Regions from separate parts of the Pseudomonas syringae genome, predicted to be linked through region 1. Evidence: predicted binding sites of a transcription regulator. Region 1 holds the regulator's gene; each other region holds the start of a gene.
The links. Region 1 encodes FliA, which starts transcription of late flagellar genes. Its sites were predicted from a motif close to CTAAAGTTTNNNNNNNNNNNGCCGNTAA; they were not measured.
Positions count from the first base shown of each region.

Region 2: the regulator FliA is predicted to act here: its motif matches at 1,280-1,307, upstream of I9H07_RS17160 (methyl-accepting chemotaxis protein).
Region 3: the regulator FliA is predicted to act here: its motif matches at 2,042-2,069, upstream of I9H07_RS14695 (methyl-accepting chemotaxis protein).
Region 4: the regulator FliA is predicted to act here: its motif matches at 1,564-1,591, upstream of I9H07_RS10210 (methyl-accepting chemotaxis protein).

Region 1 covers NZ_CP066265.1:1,684,729-1,688,150, reverse strand. The annotation lists gene I9H07_RS07690 (chemotaxis protein CheA) at 1-138, opposite strand, end outside; gene I9H07_RS07685 (protein phosphatase CheZ) at 172-957, opposite strand; gene I9H07_RS07680 (chemotaxis response regulator CheY) at 977-1,351, opposite strand; gene fliA (RNA polymerase sigma factor FliA) at 1,604-2,344, opposite strand; gene fleN (flagellar synthesis regulator FleN) at 2,341-3,174, opposite strand; gene flhF (flagellar biosynthesis protein FlhF) at 3,290-3,422, opposite strand, start outside.
Region 2 covers NZ_CP066265.1:3,844,704-3,848,125, reverse strand. The annotation lists gene I9H07_RS17165 (NEL domain-containing protein) at 1-1,176, opposite strand, end outside; gene I9H07_RS17160 (methyl-accepting chemotaxis protein) at 1,463-3,085, shown strand; gene I9H07_RS17155 (chemotaxis protein CheW) at 3,095-3,422, shown strand, end outside.
Region 3 covers NZ_CP066265.1:3,312,892-3,316,313, reverse strand. The annotation lists gene I9H07_RS14700 (nuclear transport factor 2 family protein) at 1-242, opposite strand, end outside; gene I9H07_RS14695 (methyl-accepting chemotaxis protein) at 386-2,014, opposite strand; gene I9H07_RS14690 (TetR/AcrR family transcriptional regulator) at 2,141-2,758, opposite strand; gene I9H07_RS14685 (DUF3237 family protein) at 2,969-3,422, shown strand, end outside.
Region 4 covers NZ_CP066265.1:2,270,546-2,273,967, reverse strand. The annotation lists gene I9H07_RS10210 (methyl-accepting chemotaxis protein) at 1-1,454, opposite strand, end outside; gene I9H07_RS10205 (IclR family transcriptional regulator) at 1,658-2,497, opposite strand; gene I9H07_RS10200 (ABC transporter ATP-binding protein) at 2,739-3,422, shown strand, end outside.

The DNA.
Region 1 (3,422 bases):
GCGAAAAATTGCATTGAGCAGATCAGCATCATCCGGTCGGCTTTCCAGCTCGACCAATTGCTCTGACAACTGCTCCAGAATTTCGCCGGCCTCTACCAGAAAATCCTGAAGGATTTCTTCATCGGCGCCGAAGCTCATGGGGTGCTCCCTAAAATTAACCGTCAACAGATCTTAGAAGCCGAGGCTCGATAGCAGATCGTCTACATCATCCTGTCCGGATACGACGTCTTCACGTTTATCGGCATGAATCTGCGGACCTTCACCCTTGGCGAGATGTTTTTTAGGATCTTTTTCAGCAAGGATGGATTCTTCGTCATGTTCGATGCCTGCGAAGCGATCGACATGGCTGGCCATGAGCACCAGTTTGAGCAAATTGCCTTCTACTTCAGTGACCAGTTGCGTGACACGCTTGATGACCTGACCGGTGAGGTCCTGGTAATCCTGGGCAAGCAGAATGTCGTTGAGGTGTGCGGAGACCTCATGGGTTTCCTTCTCGGTACGCGTCAGAAAACCATCGACCCGCTTGGCGAGTTCGCGAAATTCTTCGGCACCGATTTCGCGGCGCATGAAACGCCCCCAGTCTTCGCTCAACGCCTTGGCGTCGGTACTCAGACCGTTCATGAGCGGCGTGCTTTCCTCGACCAGATCCATTGTGCGGTTGGCCGCATTCTCGGTCAGCCGGACGACGTACGACAGACGCTCGGTGGCATCAGTGATCTGCGACACCTCCTCGGCCTGAGGCATATGCGGATCGATCTGGAAGTTGACGATTGCACTGTGCAGCTCGCGCGTCAGCTTGCCCACTTCCTGATAAAGGCCGCGGTCACGTGTCTGGTTGAGCTCATGGATCAGCTGCACAGCCTCGCCGAAACGACCTTTTTCAAGGCTGGTGACAAGTTCTTGCGCGTGTCTTTTTAAGGTCGACTCAAAGTCGGCCATCGAATCAGTGTTATCCATAGCGCCCTCACGGCATGCATCAGCTATTGACGCGGTCAAAGATCTTTTCGATCTTCTCTTTCAGCGCTTGAGCCGTGAATGGCTTGACTACATAACCGTTCACCCCTGCCTGCGCAGCTTCGATGATCTGCTCACGCTTGGCCTCGGCAGTGACCATCAGCACCGGAAGATTCTTCAGGCGCTCATCCGCACGAACCTGACGCAACAGGTCGATGCCGGACATGCCAGGCATGTTCCAGTCCGTCACCAGAAAGTCAAAGGCACCGCTCTGCAGCATCGGCAATGCGGTCAGACCATCATCGGCTTCCGACGTGTTGGTAAACCCCAGATCACGCAACAGGTTCTTGATGATCCGCCGCATCGTTGAGAAGTCATCAACGATGAGGATTTTCATGTTCTTGTCCAATTCGACCTCCAAGCAGTCTTTAACGCGTTCAGCACCTGAACACGCTGTTCAATCAATACTGGCACAGCACACTCCCAGCTATACGAAACGAAGACGGGCTTGGCACAACGACAGTCAAGACTGCGACTAAAGCCCATCGAGACGCTGCCCGACAGGCCCCTGCCTCGTCTATCCTGTTACCACGTAACGCTTTGCACAGCCGGCATGCAGACAACGCGCGACAAACGTCGCGCCCTGCCGTCAACGCGCTCGCCACTCCCCCAAACGCCCTCGCAAACGAGCTGCGCACTGGCTGTGTAACTGACTGACTCGCGATTCGCTGACCCCTAGAACCTCTCCGATTTCCTTCAGGTTCAGCTCTTCGTCATAGTACAGCGCCAACACCAGACGCTCACGCTCCGGCAAATTGGCAATTGCATCGGCCAACGCGGCCTGGAAGCGCTCGTCTTCCAGATCGCGCGACGGCTCGAGCGAACCGCTCGCGCCGTCCTCGTGCAGCCCTTCATGATCGCCGTCCTGTAACAGGTCGTCGAAACTGAAGAGGCGGCTGCCCAAGGTATCATTCAAAATCCCGTAATAATCATCAAGACTCAACTGGAGTTCGGCCGCAACCTCGTGATCTTTAGCGTCACGTCCGGTTTTAGCTTCAATTGCGCGAATTGCGTCACTGACCATGCGGGTATTGCGGTGTACCGAGCGAGGCGCCCAGTCACCCTTGCGCACTTCGTCGAGCATGGCTCCACGGATGCGAATACCGGCATAGGTTTCGAAACTCGCACCCTTGGTGGAATCGTATTTGGTGGAGACTTCAAGCAGACCGATCATGCCGGCCTGAATCAGATCCTCGACCTGCACACTGGCCGGCAAACGCGCCAGCAAATGGTAGGCAATACGCTTGACCAGCGGTGCATACCGCTCGATCAGCTCATATTGTGAGTTACGAGAAGTCTTGCTGTACATCTGATAGCCGCTCGCAGTCATTGCACAGGCCCCGCGCTGGTCTGGTGGACGAGTCTCTCGACGAAGAACTCGAGATGACCCCGCGGGTTGGCTGGCAACGGCCAGGTATCAACCTTCTGAGCAATGGCCTTGAACGCCAGTGCACATTTGGAACGCGGGAATGCTTCGTAGACGGCACGCTGTTTCTGCACGGCCTTGCGCACGCATTCGTCGTACGGCACGGCGCCCACATACTGCAGGGCAACATCAAGAAAACGGTCTGTTACTTTGGTCAGTTTGGCGAACAGGTTGCGCCCTTCCTGCGGGCTCTGGGCCATGTTGGCCAGTACCCGGAAGCGGTTCATGCCGTAGTCGCGATTGAGCAGCTTGATCAGGGCGTAGGCATCGGTGATCGACGTGGGCTCGTCGCATACCACCAACAGTACTTCCTGAGCAGCGCGCACGAAGCTCACCACTGATTCACCGATACCGGCAGCCGTGTCGATCACCAGCACATCAAGATTGTCGCCAATCTCGCTGAACGCCTGGATCAAGCCGGCATGCTGGGCGGGAGACAGATGCACCATGCTCTGCGTGCCGGAAGCAGCAGGCACGATACGAACGCCACCCGGCCCCTGCAACAGAACGTCGCGCAACTCGCAGCGACCCTCGATCACATCGGCGAGCGTCCGTTTGGGTGTCAGCCCAAGCAGAACGTCGACATTGGCCAGGCCAAGATCGGCATCCAGCAGCATGACGCGCCGGCCAAGCTCGGCGAGGGCCAGCGAGAGGTTCACTGACACGTTAGTCTTACCGACGCCACCTTTGCCGCCGGTCACCGCGATCACCTGTACGGGATGCATGCTGCCCATGTTATTTCTTTACCTTGACTTGCGTAGACCGAAACCACACCGAGAACCGCACATTCACAAATGAACAATGCCTGGCAGACCGTTGATGCAGGGACATTCCAAAAATATCCATCACTTAACCCACTCTCTTGCCAGGGGTGTGATAGAGGTCAGCAAACATATCAGCCATCGCTTCCTCGCTCGGCTCATCCTGCATCTGCACGCTCACGGCACGACTGACCAACTGGTGACGCCGTGGAATGTGCAGA
Region 2 (3,422 bases), 2.2 Mb from region 1:
CTGCAGCCACTGGCCCTCGAAAAAGCCACCTTTCTTGACCTTGGGGTGCAGGCGTTCGAACAGTTGCTCAAGTACTTCATTTCGATGACGCGCCGGTATGAAGCGTTTGAAGAAGTTCAAGTACCCTTTGACGAACATTCGCTCGCGCAGCGAGTTTATGAACACCTCGACCGAGTCGTATTCTTTCAGCGGTGCGACGGGATCGTCCGGTATGTAGACGACAATTTTTTCCAGGCCGGTTGCGCTGTTCCGGTCTTTGCCAAAAACAAAGAGGCCGTTAAGCTCGACATCCCCCAGGCACAGCACGCTGCACTTGACCGGCGTGTTATCAAGCAGCACGTTTTGTCTGCCATCGAGAATCTGCAGTAACGCGGCCTGTAAGGGGGCGCTGACCAGTTCCTGAAACGCGGCAATCTGCAACTGGAGCCTGATGGAAGAGGACTCCAGTTGCATGAAGTTCGTGCGCAGTCTCGATGCCGCCGCGTCTGAAGTTTCGTCGGGCGTCGAGGGAGCACTGAAGACGGATTTGAGATGTTCCTGATACTTGCCGCCCAGATCCAGTTCGCGGCACAGCGTTGCGAATCCGGCAGGGGACACCGGCAAGGACTTGCCCTGAATGGAGTTGCCCAAGATATCGAAAGACGAAAACACTTCGGCTTTGATGCCAGTGTCCGAGTCCATCGCTCCCGGTGCTGTTTCCCAGGCTTCGAAGTTCTGCAGAGCGGCGTTGAGCAATGTCTGACAGGCCGCTCTCAGTGCAATATTGGCCTGAGTTATCGGGTCTTTGGACGCCGAACCGAACGCCTGATCGACCTTGGCCCGACTCGCGTGAAACAGCCAGGTATTGCTCACGTCGACATCCAGTCCGAAGCGGTCCTTGATGGCGGCTGTCAGCAAGGGCCGTGCGAAGTCTTGCAGGGTAGCAAGGCGGTCCAGTGTCGGACGGACCTTTTGCTCGTTGCTACGGTGCTCGGCGTACAGCCGTTGCAGCTCTTCAAGCTGCCCGGGACTGGATATGCGAGCGTTGGTCAGCCATTGCGGCGCACGCCCGGAGGCCTTGCGCAAGGTTGCGTGGACGGCGGGGCCGGCCTGAAGCAGCCAGTCGGGTGTCTTGTCTTTTATATGTTGCACATGAGGGGTTGTCGGAGCGTCGTCCGACCGTAATGAACCGAGCATCGAAGTGCCTTGTCGTGAATGAACAGGCGACGAAGCTTACGTGCGTGATTCCCCCCACAAGTGCTAACTATTTATGGACGTTGCTTATTCGTTGTATGGGGTGCTCAAGTAGTGCGCACCGTTGCCGACACTAATAGAAGTGTGCGATTAGTCCGGCCTGACGAGCTGATTCTCGTCTCGCCCGCGCGGCCATTCAAGGCTGGGCTATACTCACGCCGCCTGGACCGCATGTCGGTCTGCATCTTGAACACGGCTGACGCCGTTGTTGAACTCTTGAGGGATGACTGTGAAGAACTGGACCTTGCGCCAACGGATTCTGGCGAGCTTTGCCGTCATCATCGCCATCATGCTACTGATGGTTGTTGTGTCTTATTCCCGGCTGTTGTCCATCGAGTCCAGTGAAGAGCAGGTTCGCCTCGACGCGCTGCCAGGCGTTTACTACAGCACGCTGGTCCGCAGCGCGTGGGGTGAAAGCTATATTCGCACGCTGGAGTTGATTTCCGAAGGTGCGGCACGTCCGTTGACCAAACAGGAAAAAGACCAGTATCAGGGTTTTGACGAGAACCTGCAGGCGCAGATGGACGGGTACAAGAAGTCCATCTTCGACAAGGAAGACAGAGACAGCTTTACGCTTTTTGAAAAGCGTCGCGAAAGCTACTCCCGCATGCTCGACGAAGTGCTGGTCAAATATGATCGCGGTGACTACGCGGGCGCACGCGCCGAACTCTTCGGTGATGTCAATCCGGTGTGGCTTGCAGGCCGCAAGCAGCTCAACGACCTCATTGTTGCCAATAAAAAACTGGCTGACGAGGCGACCAACAATATCGTCGATGCCGTCTTGGCAGCCAAGATCAGCATGATCTTCTCCCTGCTGGTCGCGATCATGGCTTCTGCCGCCTGCGGTCTGCTGCTGATGCGCTCGATCATGTCACCGATGCAGCTCATCGTGCGCATTCTCGACACCATGCGCACCGGCGACCTGAGCACGCGTCTCAGCCTGGCTCGCAAGGATGAATTCAATACGGTTGAAACCGGCTTCAACGACATGATGACCGAACTGGTCGCGCTGGTGGCACAGGCCCAGCGTTCTTCAGTGCAGGTCACCACCTCGGTCACCGAAATTGCCGCCACGTCGCGTCAACAGCAGGCCACCGCTACCGAAACCGCTGCGACCACCACAGAAATCGGTGCGACGTCGCGCGAAATTGCCGCGACATCGCGTGACCTGGTGCGCACCATGACCGAAGTCACGTCGGCTGCCGATCAGGCGTCGACGCTGGCGGGCTCGGGGCAACAGGGTCTGGCGCGCATGGAAGACACCATGCATCAGGTAATGGGCGCGGCCAATCTGGTCAATGCCAAGCTGGCGATCCTCAATGAAAAGGCCGGCAACATCAATCAGGTGGTAGTGACCATCGTCAAGGTCGCCGACCAGACCAATCTGTTGTCATTGAACGCCGCCATCGAGGCCGAGAAGGCGGGCGAGTACGGTCGCGGATTCGCGGTGGTGGCTACCGAGGTGCGGCGCCTGGCCGACCAGACCGCCGTCGCCACTTACGACATCGAGCAGATGGTGCGTGAGATCCAGTCGGCTGTCTCCGCTGGCGTCATGGGCATGGACAAGTTTTCCGAAGAAGTGCGCCGTGGCATGTTCGAAGTCACTCAGGTCGGCGAACAATTGTCGCAAATCATTCATCAGGTTCAGGCGCTGGCGCCGCGTGTACTGATGGTTAACGAAGGGATGCAGGCGCAGGCCACCGGTGCCGAGCAGATCAATCAGGCGCTGGTGCAACTGGCCGACGCCAGCAGCCAGACCGTCGACTCACTGCGTCAAGCCAGTTTCGCCATCGACGAGTTGAGTCAGGTCGCGGTCGGTTTGCGCAGTGGCGTATCGCGCTTCAAAGTCTGAGTTGCGACCATGAAGGAGCAATCGCCGAGGCGCATCGATTCGTCAGTCATCGCCAACAAGCTCTTCCTGCTGTTTTGCATCGGTGAAGACCGCTATGCCCTGGAAGCAACCGAGATTGCGGAAATCCTGCCACGGGTGAAGCTCAAGACCATTGCCCGGGCGCCGCATTGGGTGGCGGGGATTTTTGCTCACCGGGGCGAAATCGTGCCGGTGATCGATATCAGCGCCCTTAACTCCGGCCAGCCAGCGCGTGCCCGGACCAGTACGCGCATGGTGCTGGTGCATTATCGGCACGACGATACGCATCCGGCACCGTTGCTGGGTCTGATTCTGGAGC
Region 3 (3,422 bases), 1.6 Mb from region 1:
AACGCGCTCTTGCCGGTTTCGATGTCGGCGATAAAAGCCTGTTTGTCCTGGATCGTGCCGCTGGAGTGGCCATAGGTGAGGTTATCTGCAGTCAGCGCCTTGAGTTGCTCGATGTCCTTGTGCCACATGGCCTGAGTCAGCTTGTCCACGGCCTTGGCAACATCAGCTTCATCGGAAGGCGCGGCTGCGACGTAACCGGTAAACAGGCATAGAAAACCTATCAGCAGTGTCAGCTTTTTCATGATCGTCCCTTTTTCTTGTCATTGTTGGATGGCTAAGCGCACTCAAACAGACGACTATTTCATCTGTTGTCGTACAACTTAGAGCAGGGTTGCCGATCTGACAAGAAGGCGAGCCGGAAAGCGGGCTTTCCGGCTCGCGATGGTTACACGCGGAACTGTTTGGTCAGGCGGTTCAGGCCGGATGCCAGCTTCGACAATTCGGCGGTGGCGATAGCCGTCTGGTTCGAACCTTCGGACGTCTGGCTGGACAGGTCGCGGATGCTGACCAGGCTTCGGTCGACTTCACGTGCCACCTGAGCCTGTTCTTCGGCGGCGGTGGCGATCATCAGGTTACGTTCGTTGATCTGACTGATGGAGTTGGTGATTTCAAGCAGCGCCTTGCCGGCGCCGTTGGCCATTTCCAGCGTCTTGTGGGCCTGAACGCTGGTCTGCTCCATTGCCGTCACGGCATTACCGGTGCCGGTCTGGATCGAGCCGACCATCTGTTCGATTTCCCGGGTCGATTGTTGAGTCCGGTGCGCCAGTGCGCGTACTTCATCCGCAACCACCGCGAAACCTCGCCCGGCTTCCCCGGCGCGAGCGGCTTCGATGGCCGCGTTGAGCGCCAACAGGTTGGTCTGCTCGGCGATGGCGCGGATCACATCCAGGACCTTGCTGATGTCGGTGGCCATGACCGCCAGCCCTTGCACTTCGGTCGACGTGATCTGCACCCTGGAGACCATCAGGTTGATCGCGGTGACGGTTTCATCGACCTGCGCACGCCCGGCGATGGCCGCTGTGCTGGATTGCGAGGTCACTTCCGATGCCGATGCTGCGTTACTGGCCACTTCTTCGACTGCCGCGCTCATCTGATTGACGGCGGTGGCAGCCATTTCAATCTCGTTGCTCTGACGCTGAATGGTGCGTGAGGCGTCTTCAGTCACCGCATGCATTTCTTCTGTCGTGGCGGCCAGCTGTGTGGAGGAGTCGCCAATCAACGTCAGGGCGCTGCGCAGGTTGGTTTGCATGGTCGCGAGCGCAGCAATCAGTTTCGCCGCCTCATCGGTGCCATTCTGTGGAATGTCCTTGCTCAGGTCATTGGTAGCAATACGTTGCGCGATGATCAGCGATTCGCCAATCGGTCCGGTCAGGCTGCGGGTGTACATCCAGGCGAGGAGCAGGGTGGTGAGCACGCCCACTGCAATGAAGATACCGACCATCCACAACGTTTGCTGATAGGCCGTTTCTGCAGCATCGCCTGCTTTATTTGCTTTGGCATCATTGATACCGATGAGTTTTTTCAGCGTGCTCTCGACCTGATCGGCCGCGCTTTTCATCTCGCCATTGGATATGGCGACTGCTGCTTCAAGATTGCCGGCAGCAACCAACGTCAGGTAGCGATCCTGGGCCACTTGGTAATCGGCGTTTGCTTTGGAGAGCTCATCGAATGCCTGACGCCCTTGCGGGGTGACGATCAATTTGCCAAGCGCATCAGAATAACCGGCGATCAGCGAGCGTGACTGCTGAATGTCGCTGAGCGCCTTGGTCTTTCGATCCTGTGGTTCGATAGGGTTTCGCACGCGGGCATTGTTACCCCTGATGGCAACAAACTCCCGGTCCAGAGAACCGAGCAGTTTGACGCTCGGTAGCACATTGGTTTCGATGAATTTTTCGGCGGCGTTGAGTTCCGCCGCCTGCCGCAAGGCAAGTAACCCCAGGGCAATGATCATCAGGCAGAAAACACCGAAACAAAGTGCCGAGCGTGGGGCCAGGTTGAGTTTTCGCAAGATCATGGGTGTTACTCCGTTGAGGGCAAAAGGCTATCGCCCTCAAACGGATTAACTTGTTTGCAGAAGAGTGAGCAAATGTTTCAGGGTGTTGCAAACAGGGTTGCCAAGTGACAAGTCTTCAGCGCGTTATCAGCGTTTCTCCATACCCAGCATGAATGTGTCCACCGCACGCTCGACCATGGCGCGGATCTCTTCAATGCTTAGCGGCATGGGTGCCTGTTGGTAAAGCCGAATTTCGGTTTCCGCCGTCAACAGCGAGGTAAGCTGCAACGCTGCGATGTGCGGATCGGTGTCGCGAAGCTGTCCTCGCTGCATGGCCAGGGTCATCAGCGAAGTAACGGTCTGCAGGCACTCGCTGGGGCCAGACTCGTAGAACATCATGCCGATATCCGAATGCCCTGATTCAGCGACCACCATGCGATACACCGCGAGTGCTTTGTCATCATTGATAAGCACCATCAACATACGCTCTCCAAAACGGGTGAACAGCGTTCTCAATTCAATCTCTGCGTCGTCGCGGATCGCCAGCTCGGAAACCGCCTCCGCCAGATGGGCTGTCGCCAGTCTGTTGACCACCGCGATGAACAGCACCTCCTTGGAAGGGAAGTAACTGTAGATGGTTGCTTTGGAACCACCCATTCGCTTGGTGACTTCGTTCATCGAAGCGCGCTCGTAGCCCATTTCGAGAAAGACGCTTGCAGCCGCATCGATAATGGCTTCGCGGCGAGCTTCAGTACGCACCTTCATGTATATCCTCAATCCCTTAGTGAACCGTTCGGTACAGTAAGCACAAAATTCTCTAGACTGGAACTGAACCGTTCGGTACGATTTCCGTCGACTCCGTGGAGCTTACTGGAAAAGGAGGCCCAGATAAATGCTGATAGATGGATGCCCCCTTTATTCTGCCAATTGGCCATGCATTGTCAGAATGTACTCAACGATGGAGTTAACAGGCCCATGAATATCATCGATTTCAAGAAACCCGCGAAAAGCGCTCTTCGTGGACATCCGTCAGCGCCCGTGCTCGAAAAAGTACTGACCGTCGTTCTGAAAACAGATGTTCCTGTGCTCATGGGCATATGCAGCGATGGCCTGCGCAGCAACAGCATGATCCTGGGTGGCGAATTTCGCGGTGAGTTCATCAGCGGTTCGGTACTCTCCGGCGGTAGTAGTTCGCTTGTCGAGCTGTCAGCCGAGCTGATCTTTCTGGACACTCGCTTCACCCTGATCACGCAACTGGGCGAGTTGATCAATGTTGAAAGCCGGGGCGTGATGCTGATGGATGAAGCGGGGCAGCAGGAACTGCAAAACGGCATCTGGCCGATCAGCGAAGACCATTACCAATGCACCTGTACGCCGCGCTTTCAGGTTTCCCTGGGCGCTAATGAATGGCTGGATAAAAGCGCCTTCA
Region 4 (3,422 bases), 590 kb from region 1:
GCGGCGGTAGCAATCTGCCGGTTCATGTCGCGGATGTTTTCCACCGCAACGGTGATGCGCTGCAAAGTCGCCCCGGCGTGCGTGACCTGTTCGACGCTTTCCTCGCTGCACGCCTGACCGCCCTGAATGGCCTGCACCGCATCGGCGGCGCCCGTCTGCACCGAACTGATGATCTGATTGATTTCTGAAGTCGATACAGCAGTACGTTGCGCCAGCGTGCGGACTTCGTCGGCCACTACCGCAAAACCACGTCCGGCTTCCCCGGCGCGTGCGGCTTCGATGGCGGCGTTGAGCGCCAGCAGGTTGGTCTGGTCAGCGATGCCGCGAATCACTTCCAGCACCTTGCCGATACGCCCGCTGTCGGTTTCCAGCCGCTGAATGACGTCGGCAGTCGAAGAAATCTCGTTGCGCATACGGGTGATGGTCGCGATAGTCGATTGCATGACCTTCTCGCCATCCTGAGCGCTCTGATCAGCTTCATCCGCAGCACGCGCAGCGTGTGCGGCATGCCGGGCGACTTCCTGAGCGGTAGCGGACATCTCGGTCATGGCCGTTGCGACCTGGTCGGTACGCTCGAACTGCTCATGAGTCCCCTGCGCCATCAGCTCGGCAATCGCATTCAACTCGCCGCCAGCGGTGTCCAGATCAGTGGTGCTGCGCTTCAGGCGATTGAAAGTATCGGCCAGGAAATCACGCAGGGTATTGGCCGCAACCGCCAGACGCCCGAGTTCGTCCTGTCGTGTCACTTCGACACGCACACCGAACTTGCCTTCGCTCAACTGAGCGACGTATTCGATCAGCATGCGGATCGGCGCGATCAGGTTGCGATTGACCATCCACAGCGCCAGCAGCCCTACCAACAGTGCAGAAACCAGCATCACGACAGCGCCGATCAGGATGGTCCGTTGCGCTTCATTGCTGATCGCAATGGATTGGGCATCACTGGCCTTGTGCAACTGGTCGACCAGACCGGCCATCTGTTCACTGGTCGGCCGATCAACGCCTTTGACCGCGACGTCACCTGCAGTAGCGTCGCCGCCTGCGGCAATAAACGCGTCGCGGCCAGTGCGGTAAGCCGTGCCCAGTGTCAGGTGCGCCTGTTGCAGCATCTGCACCTGGCTTTTCAGCGAGGCATCAGTGCCTTTCATATCCGCAAGCTGGCCCAACGTGCCCTGCACCTTGCGCTCCTGCTCCTCGAACTGCCCCCAGTACTTGTCACGCTCGACAGGCGTTTTTCCACGCAGCAGGACGTTTTTCCATTCCTGAACCTGAATCTTGAATTGCAGATTGGCGTCGTCAACCAATTGAGACGCCCGAACCGGACCGTCAAGAAGGCTGCGGTAGGCTTGTACGTTATCGGAAAGGAAGTTGAAGCAGGCCAGCGCAATGATCAACACAAGCACAAGGCTGCCGCCAAGCAAGCCAAGGATTTGAAGCCTGAGGGATTTGGACATCGTGATGATCTCTGTATACAAAGAGGTATGCGTCAGCGCGCATGAGATGACAGGCCTCATCCCTTTACGCCCGCTCTATAAATCAGCAGCGTATAGCCCTATGGGATCATCATCGGCTCAGGCGAATTTATCTTTAAAAAACAGCGACGGCTGGTAGCCGGTTCAGCCAGACGTCAAGAAAACGCCAGACACAGAAAGCTGCCCTATTCCGCCTGCCCGAACACCTGGCTGGGCCGCCGCAGCGACGGGTCGAACGGATTGATTCGGGCGCTGATGGTGGCCGCCTCGCGCTTGAGCAACTCCACTACGGTCATCAGGCGATCAGGCCCTAACCGGTCACTGATGGTCGCCACGCTGAGCGCCGCCACCGCACGCCCGTTGCGGTCCATGATCGGCACCGCCAACCCGGCCATGCCTGGCAGCGCGCCGGTATTGCGAGCGGCGTAGCCAAGGCGGCGAACGTTGTCGACTTCCGAGCGAAGAAACACTTCGTCATACAGATGGAAATCCTTGAGCCGTGGCAGGTTGTAGGCAATCACCGTTTCCCGCTCGTCCTCGGGCAGAAACGCCAGAATCGCCAGGCTGCCCTGCCCCACGCCCATCGCGACGCGACCACCGATATCACCCGTAAAAGTACGAATCGGGTAAGGGCCTTCGCTGCGGTCCAAGCAGATGGCGTCAAAGCCGCTACGCGCCAACAGGAACAGCGAATCACCCAGCGACGCAGACAGGCGCAGCAGGCTCGGGCGCACCAGGTCACGCAGATTGCCGCTGTTGCCGGCTCTGGCCGCCAGCGCAAAGAATTCGATGCTCAGCCGGTAACGCTTGCTGAGCACATCCTGCTCGACCATGCCTTCGTCCATCAGGCTGCGCAGCAGGCGGTGGGTGGTCGGTTGCGACAAGCCGACACGCTGCGCCAGTTGCGTCACCCGTTCACCGCCTTCGTCGCAATCGCCCAGGCAGCGCAGGATGGCGAACAGTCTGGAAACCGCCCCGACACCTACGTCGCGGGAATCAGAATTCCGATCAGTGGAATTATTCATGTGTATTTCTCTTTTAATTATCACTGAATGAATTAATTCAAAAAAATATGTTATTCAGTGAAATTTGGCATTGAGCGCATCCTAGCCTTCGTCCTACTCTCAGTCCACAGGGGCGATTTGAACAATCATCGGCAGCCGACTCAGAGCGAGCGCCAACGTCCACAGAATTGCATGACTTCATTTCGCATCTGCCCATGACAAACGCGTGCCTCGGCGCGCACGTATTAAGGTGGAAGCAGGCATGGCATTTCTGCAGCTCGAAGGTCTCTCCAAACGCTACGGCTCCATAGACGCGGTGGTTGCAACCAACCTGTCCGTGGACAAGGGCGAATTTGTCTCGCTGCTCGGCCCCTCCGGCTGCGGCAAAACCACCACTTTGCAAATGATTGCCGGCTTCGTCGAGGTCAGTGACGGGCGTATCGTGCTCGACGGCCGGGATATCACCCACGCCAAGCCCAGCAGCCGGGGCCTGGGTGTGGTATTTCAGAGCTACGCGCTGTTTCCGCACATGACCGTGGCCGACAACGTTGCGTTCGGCTTGCGGATGCGCAAGGTGCCCGCAGCCGAACTGCAACAGCGTGTTACTCGTGTGCTTGAGTTAGTGCGCCTCGGCCAGCATGCCGAACGCTACCCGCGTGAGTTGTCCGGCGGCCAGCGGCAGCGCGTTGCTCTGGCGCGGGCGCTGGTCATCGAACCGCCTGTGCTGCTGCTCGATGAGCCGCTGTCGAATCTGGACGCCAACCTGCGCGAAGAAATGCAGTTCGAAATTCGCCGCATTCAGAATGAAGTAGGCATTACCACGCTGATGGTTACCCACGATCAGGCTGAAGCGCTGTCGATCAGTGACCGGGTGGTGGTCATGCAGGCCGGACGCATCACCCAGATCGACGAGCCGTACAAACTCTACGAACACCCACGCACCCGC